2 regions of the Dermatophilus sp. B7861-1 genome follow, and region 1 is predicted to be linked to the other one. Evidence: predicted binding sites of a transcription regulator. Region 1 holds the regulator's gene; the other holds the start of a gene.

Region 1 (4,372 bases):
AGCAGTTAAGGACCTCAAGGAAGCTCTCGCGAAGACCGGTGACGACGAAGTCTCCCCTGAAGAGCTCAACACCAAGGTCACCAAACTGAACGAGGTTTCTCAGGCGATGGGCGCAGCAATGTACGCGGCTACCCAGGCCGAGGGCGCACAGGCCGGTAACGCTGGTGCGGCAGGTAACGCTGGTGCTGGTGCAGGTTCCGCCACGGGCGCCAAGGCCAAGGCAGACGACGACGTCGTTGACGCCGAGGTCGTCGAAGACGACAAGAAGTGACCTGCTAGTCGCCGACCGAATGTAACCTCTGGGGCCGCCGCAACACGCGGCGGCCCCAGAGCCGCACCGGGTATCACCCAACGCCAAGCGATGCCCTACAACCACAAACGGCGTGCAGCAGCAGTAGTTTTTCCTCAACAGGAGGCGATGGAACGTGTCGCAGGAACAGCCGCAAGACAACGAGTTCGGCGCATACCAAGCCCGCCACAGCGCACCCGAACAAGGAACTGAGTTCGCTCCAGGGCCGACATCACCGGTCTCCGGGCCAGGGGGGCAAGCCGCCGCCCGAGCCGCCTACGAAGGCGCCCAAAAGAACCGCCCCGACACGGCTATCCCTGAAGAAGAACACGTTGTGGCTCCAGAGCCCGCCGAGCAAACCAGTGAAGAAACCGTGGAGCAGGCAAGCGAAGAAACAGCCGCCGAGCAGCCAGAGTCTGACCAAGCGCAAGCCATGGACGACTCTCCTGAAGGCCTCGCTGCCGCGTTCGAAAACGAAACTAGCGAACGCGAGCAAGAACTCATCGACCAGCTACAGCGCGTAAGCGCCTCGTACACCAACCTTGAAAACGAGTACCACGCCTACGTGCGGCGCTCGAAACGCGACCTTGAAGAAGCAGCCCAGCGTGGCACCAGCAAAGTCCTCGAAGGGCTACTTCCAGTTCTTGACGAGATCGGTCTCGCCCGAGCTCACGGTGACCTCGAAACTGGCCCGCTGGCGAAAATCGCAGAGAAACTCGAAACCTCCTTGTTCAAACAAGGCGTAGAACGATTCGGGGCTGAAGGGGACGTCTTCGACCCCACCGTTCACCAAGCTATTTCGCACGACGTTCGAGAACTGCCCGAAGGCGTCACCGACACCACTGTCGTGCAGGTCATGCAGCCCGGCTACCGCATCGGTGAGCGGGTAGTGCGCCCAGCAATAGTGGGTGTCGCTGACCCAAAGTGACTGGGGATACCCCAGCGCTGATCGTCGTCCGCGCCGCCCTCGTGTAGTGGCGCCCGCCACGGCGCCTCGCACAGCAGCTTCGGGCACAACTCACCCGACACAGAACGTCAAGGAGGGAACATGGCCAGTCAAGACTGGTTGGACAAGGATTTCTACGCTGTCCTCGGTGTGAAACCGGGCGCGGACGACAAAGAGATCAAAAAGCAGTACCGCAAAATGGCGCGTGAGTATCACCCCGATACCCACAAAAACGATCCCGTAGCCGAGGCCAAGTTCAAAGAAATCGGCGAAGCGTATGCAGTGCTCTCCGACGCCGAACAACGTCGTCAATATGACGCTATCCGCGCCATGGGGGGCGGTGGTCCCCGTTTCACAGCTGGCGGACCCGGCGGTATGCCGGGAGGGGGAGCCGGATTCGACGATCTGCTCGGTGGTCTGTTCGGTAATGCGGGAGGATTCGGCGGGGCGCGTCGCACTGCTGGAGCAGCACCCAACCTCGAAGATCTTTTGGGCATGTTCGGTCAACAAGGTTCAGGCGCAGGCAATATGGGTTTCGGTACCGCTGGGACACGTCCACCCAAAGGACGTGATGTGCATGCCACCGCCACACTGAGCTTCAAACAAGCCGTTAACGGTGACACGGTTGTTGTTAACGGAGTCAGCGGTAAACCAATCACCGCGCGCATCCCGGCCGGGGTTAAAGACGGAGCGACCATCCGATTGCGCGGTAAAGGGGAATCCTCGCCTATGGCAGGGGGAGAAGCAGGCGACATTCTCCTCAAAGTGACCGTGAAACCGCACCCGGTATTCCGGCTCGAAGGAAACGACCTCGTCGTTGATGTTCCCGTTACTTTCGCAGAGGCCGCGCTAGGGGCCACGATCTCTGTTCCGACTCTTGGCGGCAACCCCGTGAAGTTGAAACTGCCTGCCGGAACCCCCAGTGGGCGTTCTTTGCGTGTGCGGGGCAGGGGAGTGCCAGCTAAAGGAACTCCGGGCGACTTGCGGGCACGTATCCAGGTAACGGTGCCGCAGCGGCTCACAGATGAAGCACGTGCAGCTATTGAAGCCTTGCGCGCTCAGGAAAGCGACTTCGATCCCAGGGCGGAGCTGCTCACTCGGGCGCGAGGTGAGTGAAAGTGCCCGCCGTGAACTCCTCATCGTTTTCCCCTGATGATGACACTCCTGTGTTCGTGATCTCCGTGGCTGCGCAGCTGGCGGGAATGCACGCTCAAACTCTGCGCCAGTATGACCGGCTTGGGCTGGTTGTACCTGCGCGTACGCGCGGGGGAGGGCGACGTTATTCAGCACGGAATGTGATGGAGTTACGGGAAATTCAACGGCTTTCGCAAGATGAAGGCGTGAGCTTGTCGGGGATTCGGTACATCCTGGCGCTGAAAAACCGTATTGAAGAGCTCAACGCCACGGTCGAGGAGCTGCGTCGCGAGGTTGAGCAGGCACGGGACCGCCGTGATCAGGCCAGGCGGGTTTTCGCGGCGGCAAGCAGTGGTGATGTTGTTGCGGTGCGGGCTGGGCAACGCCCGCGCCGCAACGTTGCTTCACGTGCTCTTGTGGTGTGGGATCCGCGGCGTGTTCCTGGCCGTTGAGGTCGCTTCCGGAGTTCCAGCGATGCTGCGGTACAACTTGTGAGTGACCATTTCCATGGGGCCGTGGCGAAAACGAAGTAGCCAGCAGTGAGCCATCACAAGCATGAGTGCGCTGATGCCTATCCACGCTGCGATTGTGACTGGCAGTCGCCACTGCGGATCCATCGCCCCCACGTTCAGGCCCCATCCGTAGAAAAGCGCTGAAGCAACGAGATTTTGCAGCATGTATGCGCTGAGGGAGACGCGCCCGAGTGCGGCTAGGTAGCGGGATATTCCACAGCTGAGTGAATGTGCGGTGCTGATAATCAGTGCGAGCATTCCTACAGCTACTACTGGTGCAGTGCCGTATCGGGTGAGGATATTTAAGGCGGGGGAAGACAGGGATAGGGCCAGGTCAATTGGCGCGGTGATGAGTCCGATGATGATTAATCGCCGGCGTAGCTGTGTGGCTTTTTCGGTGAGTATTCCTGATTGGTATAGGCGGTGGCCAAGCAGGAACATCGCAATGCTCATCGGAAGAATGAAAACTGGTTCAATCCGGAACATAAATGCTGAATCAATGCGAAGAAGCACCAGGTCCCACCAGGAGCCATCGCGGTAAGGATTGTGCCCATAGGTAGCGGGGGAGCTCTGGGTGTTCATGGCTGCCATGAGGATCATCGATGCTATGAGAACGAGTAAAGCGTGCACAGCTAGTGCGCATGTGAACCACGCTTTTCGGGTGCGTTCGCTGAAGGTAATAACCCAGGCGGCAATACCGCCGGTCACTGCGTACCCCATAAGAATGTCGAATTCGACTACAAGTAGGTAGTGCAGGATTCCGTCGAGGAACAGGATGCACATGCGCCATTGGTAGGGCCCAGGCCAGGTGTGGCCGCGCCGGGATGCGCTTTCTGCTTGAAGTGCTAGGCCGATGCCAAAAAGAAGCGTCAGGAGACCTAGGAATTTTCCGTTGGCAGAGCTTGAAGAATGGCTTCGACTGTTTGCTGCCAGGGGGCGGCATTGGCGCTGGTGGGGGAGTCGAAGTAACCGAGTAGGCCGCCGGGGTGGGAGAAGATCCATATGTTGGTGGCTAGCGTGCCACAGATCGCGATGCCGCGGGCGATGTCCAGGGCGGCATAGCGAGGCTTAGGTGAGGTCATGGCTTTTTTTATCACAGTTGAGATAAAAAAGATCTGGTGTGCAGGTGATAGACAAGGAACGTGCCCAAAATCGTCGACGTCACCCGCAGGCGAGAGCGCATTGCCGACGCCGTTTTCGCCCTTATTGAGCGAGGCGGAGTGGAAGCAGCGTCATTACGTAACGTCGCGTCCGAGGCTGGACTTAACGTTGGATCAGTGCGTCATTACATAGATGGCCATGAAGGAATGCTTATTGAATCCCTCCAGGTCATGGAGGAACGCATTGAGAAACGCATCTGGGCACGAGTAGAGGTTTTCCAAAAAGAACAGCTGAAAAACACAAAAGATTCACTCAAAGAGCTCTCGCCCAAAGCTGAGCGAGTTATCGCTGCTTCACCTGCATTCCGAGATATGGCCGTGGATGTTTTAG
Region 2 (4,372 bases), 720 kb from region 1:
ATGAGCGTCTGGAGCGCTGGATGTTTACATCCAGTGTCATGGGGTTCTGTCGGGCATTTCCAACGTACTTTTGGTGCGCGAGTTATGTGTTTTTGCATTGCGTGTTCAGTTGTGGTCCTCGGTTTTTCGCTGGGGTAGGCATGTGATTCGCTTGATGCGAAGGCGCAAATCTTTCGATGGAGTAGATGATGGCAAAGCGTGTAGAGGTCATCCTCATCGACGATCTCGATGGGGGAGTCGCTGAAGAGGTTGTGTCGTTCGGTCTGGACGGTGTCCAGTACGAGATTGACCTGAGCAAGGAAAACGCTGAGAAGCTGCGTGCTTCCTTGCAGGAGTGGGTCGAGAAGGCACGCCGTGCTGGTGGCCGTCGTGTTGCGGGTCGTCGTACCCCTGGTTCGGGTTCAGGTTCGGGACGCCGTAATGACCTGAATGAGATTCGTCAGTGGGGTCGTGAAAACGGGTTCAAGGTTTCTGACCGTGGGCGTGTTTCCCGTGAGGTTGAAGAAGCCTACGATCGGGCTCACAACTGATTATTTAATGATCGTTCAGAGTGCTGTTTTGGTGCTCTGTGTGATCGATATAGCTTTTTTCGGAGGGGCGGACCTTGTGGGGTCCGCCCCTCCGTATTGTTGTTGTCAATGATTGGGTGGTGTTTCGCATGGTGAATCGCAGAGTAGATCAGGCGGATTCTTCTGATGCTTTGAGAAGTCATCGCCGGGCTTTTTCGTTTTCGGTGGACGGTTTTGTTCTTGCGATTTTGGGTGCGGTGGGGCTTGCTTCGCTATTACCGATCTCTGGTGTGGCGGCACTCGTTTTTGATGATGTAACGACAGTAGCGATCGCTGTGTTGTTCTTCATGTACGGCGGAAGGTTGTCTCGTGAAGAGGTGTGGGCGGGCTTTCGGCATTGGCAGTTGCATCTGACGATTCTGGGTTTTACTTTCGTGGTTTTTCCAGTTATTGGTCAGGTTCTGCGTTTGTTGGAGTCGTGGATGTTGTCGCCGGAACTGATGGCGGGAGTGTTGTTTTTATGCGCTGTTCCTTCGACAGTTCAGTCGTCGATCACGTTCACATCTATTTCGGGTGGAAATGTTGCTGGGGCGGTAGTTAGTGCGTCGTTGAGTAATCTTCTGGGGGTGGTTATTACTCCGGTGCTTGTGGTCATCACCATGGGTGGCGCAGGTGGGTTCACGATCTCGGGGTCATCGGTTGTCGATCTTGTTTTGCATATTCTTGTTCCCTTTTTGGTGGGTCAGTGCGTGCAGCCATGGGTGAGTGGATGGCTGAAGCGCAACCATGCCTGGTTGAAGCGAGTGGATCAGGGCATCATCGTTGCGGTGGTGTACTCAGCGTTTTCGCGAGGCGTGGTCGAGCGGATGTGGTTGAGGGTGTCGGTGGGGGATTTGGTGGTGTTGCTGGTGTTGGTGGTGGTTGTGTTGGCGTTTGTTTTATGGCTGACGTGGTGGCTTTCGGGGGTGTTGGGGTTTGAGCGGGCTGATCGCATTGCGATCCAGTTTTGTGGCACGAAAAAGTCGTTGGCTACAGGGGTGCCGATGGCGTTGGTGTTGTTTCCCGGGGCGACGGTTGGGCTGATGGTGTTGCCGATCATGCTGTTTCATCAGGCTCAGTTGATGGTGTGTGCGGTGTTGGCGCGCAGGCATTCGCTGGTGGAGTCACGGCAGAGGTGAGGACGCCCACAACATGCTTTGACCGTCTGGTGTGTCGGTGTCCATGCTGTCGTGAGGAGTTCTGTGGCTGTAAGTGACCTGCGAAGGAAAGGGAGTTAAGTGGCGGATTGAGCCGGGTCAACTCAAGTTTTTGGCTCGGTGGGAACAATTGACTGGGGTGTCTTGTTGTTCTTTTCGAATACCGTCGGAGGACTTGACATCCTTGAGGTGATGATGCGAGTTCGCCTCTGCGTCACTCAAAACACGTCACTGATCGCGACGGTCTATACGGATAGCATCGAGGGAACTCGACAGCGAGGGAGCAATACATGTTCGAGAGGTTCACGGATCGGGCCCGTCGTGTGGTGGTGCTCGCGCAAGAAGAAGCGCGGATGCTTAACCACAACTACATCGGGACCGAGCACATCCTCCTTGGTCTCATTCATGAGGGCGAGGGTGTCGCCGCTAAGGCATTGGAGAGCCTCGGCATCTCGCTGGATGCAGTGCGTGAGCAGGTGCAGGAAATCATCGGCCAGGGCACTCAGGCGCCCAGCGGGCACATCCCATTCACCCCGCGCGCTAAGAAGGTCCTCGAACTGTCGCTGCGCGAGGCGCTGCAGCTTGGCCACAACTACATCGGGACCGAGCACATCCTGCTCGGGTTGATCCGTGAAGGCGAAGGTGTCGCGGCACAGGTTTTGGTCAAGCTCGGCGCAGACCTGAACAAGGTCCGCCAGACCGTGATCCAGCTGCTTTCTGGCTACCAAGGCAAAGAAACAGCTGGCGCTGGCGTAGGCGCTGGAGCTAGTGGACAGGCCGAAGGCACCCCTGCAGGTTCGCTCGTGCTGGACCAGTTCGGTAGGAACCTCACCCAGGCCGCGCGTGAAAACAAACTTGACCCAGTCATCGGCCGGGCTAAAGAGATCGAGCGGGTTATGCAGGTGCTCTCCCGCCGCACTAAGAACAACCCAATCCTCATTGGTGAGCCCGGCGTTGGAAAGACAGCTGTGGTTGAGGGGCTGGCGCAAGACATCGTGCGCGGTGAAGTCCCAGAAACGTTGAAAGACAAGCACATCTACACCCTGGACTTGGGTGCTCTGGTGGCTGGCTCGCGGTACCGCGGTGACTTCGAAGAGCGACTGAAAAAAGTCCTCAAAGAGATCAAGACGCGTGGCGACATCATCCTGTTCATTGATGAGATCCACACACTTGTTGGAGCTGGCGCGGCCGAAGGCGCGATCGATGCAGCCAGCATTCTCAAGCCGATGCTGGCTCGTGGGGAGCTGCAAACCATCGGTGCAACGACCCTGGATGAGTACCGCAAGCACATTGAGAAAGACCCGGCACTGGAACGCCGTTTCCAGCCGATTCAGGTGGCCGAGCCGTCGCTGGCTCACACGATCGAGATCCTTAAAGGCCTGCGTGACCGGTACGAAGCGCACCACCGCGTTTCCATTACAGATGCAGCGCTAGTCTCGGCTGCCACATTGGCAGATCGGTACATCAACGACCGCTACCTGCCGGACAAAGCGATCGACCTTATCGATGAGGCAGGTGCACGCCTGCGGATCAAGCGGATGACTGCACCGCCGGACCTGCGCGAGTTCGACGAGAAAATCGCACATGTGCGGCGTGAAAAAGAAGCCGCAATCGATGGGCAAGACTTCGAGAAAGCAGCTTCGCTGCGCGATGACGAACGTCAGCTCATCGACGCGAAAGAAAAACGCGAAACCGAATGGAAGAACGGCGACATGGATGTCGTCGCCGAGGTGAACGAAGAACTGATTGCTGAGGTACTCGCTGCCTCGACAGGCATTCCTGTCTTCAAACTCACCGAAGAAGAATCCAGCCGCCTGCTGCGCATGGAAGAAGAGCTGCACAAGCGGATCGTGGGCATGGATGACGCGATCAAAGCCTTGTCACAGTCGATCCGCCGCACCCGCGCTGGCCTGAAAGATCCGCGCCGTCCCTCCGGTTCATTCATCTTCGCTGGCCCCACCGGTGTCGGTAAGACCGAACTGGCCAAGACACTGGCGGAGTTCCTATTCGGTGAAGAGGACTCCCTCATCACCCTGGACATGTCCGAATTCGCTGAGAAACACACCGTGTCGCGTCTGTTCGGTTCCCCGCCCGGATACGTCGGTTACGAAGAGGGCGGCCAGCTCACCGAAAAGGTGCGGCGCAAACCGTTCTCGGTGGTTTTGTTCGATGAGGTGGAGAAAGCCCACCCGGACATCTTCAACAGCCTTCTGCAGATTTTGGAAGATGGCCGCTTGACCGATGCGCAAGGCCGCGTCGTGGACTTCAAGAACACCGTCATCATCATGACAACCAACTTGGGTACCCGGGACATCAGCAAGGCTGTCAGCCTCGGTTTCGCTCAGGTCGACGACAACACATCCAACTACGAGCGGATGAAGGTCAAGGTTCAGGACGAACTGAAGCAGAACTTCCGTCCCGAATTCCTTAACCGCGTGGATGACATCATCGTGTTCCCGCAGCTGAACGAGGAAGAAATCGTTCAGATCGTTGATCTGATGATCGCTCGAGTCGATGAGCGGTTGAAAGACAAAGACATGGGTCTAGAACTCACCGATGCCGCCAAGCGTTGGCTGGCCAAGCGTGGCTACGACCCCGTGCTCGGTGCGCGCCCGCTGCGCCGTGCGATCCAACGCAACATCGAAGATGTCTTGTCCGAGAAGATCC

What was found. The regulator HspR, encoded in region 1, represses chaperone genes until heat shock. The targets are predictions, from matches to a motif close to AAGTTGAGTCNNNNNGACTCAACTT.
Region 2: AC2T9U_RS10515 (ATP-dependent Clp protease ATP-binding subunit) is a predicted target of HspR. The motif match lies at 1,792-1,816, and genes of this name have one in related genera.

What each region holds. Positions count from the first base shown of each region.
Region 1 is NZ_CM180082.1:472,581-476,952, forward strand. Features, by position in the region: gene dnaK (molecular chaperone DnaK) at 1-271, shown strand, start outside; gene AC2T9U_RS01955 (nucleotide exchange factor GrpE) at 426-1,217, shown strand; gene AC2T9U_RS01960 (DnaJ C-terminal domain-containing protein) at 1,338-2,351, shown strand; gene AC2T9U_RS01965 (heat shock protein transcriptional repressor HspR) at 2,363-2,821, shown strand; gene AC2T9U_RS01970 (DUF418 domain-containing protein) at 2,774-3,664, opposite strand; gene AC2T9U_RS01975 (hypothetical protein) at 3,760-3,963, opposite strand; gene AC2T9U_RS01980 (TetR/AcrR family transcriptional regulator) at 4,024-4,372, shown strand, end outside.
Region 2 is NZ_CM180082.1:2,390,643-2,395,014, reverse strand. Features, by position in the region: gene AC2T9U_RS10525 (histone-like nucleoid-structuring protein Lsr2) at 189-530, shown strand; gene AC2T9U_RS10520 (bile acid:sodium symporter family protein) at 659-1,687, shown strand; gene AC2T9U_RS10515 (ATP-dependent Clp protease ATP-binding subunit) at 1,996-4,372, shown strand, end outside.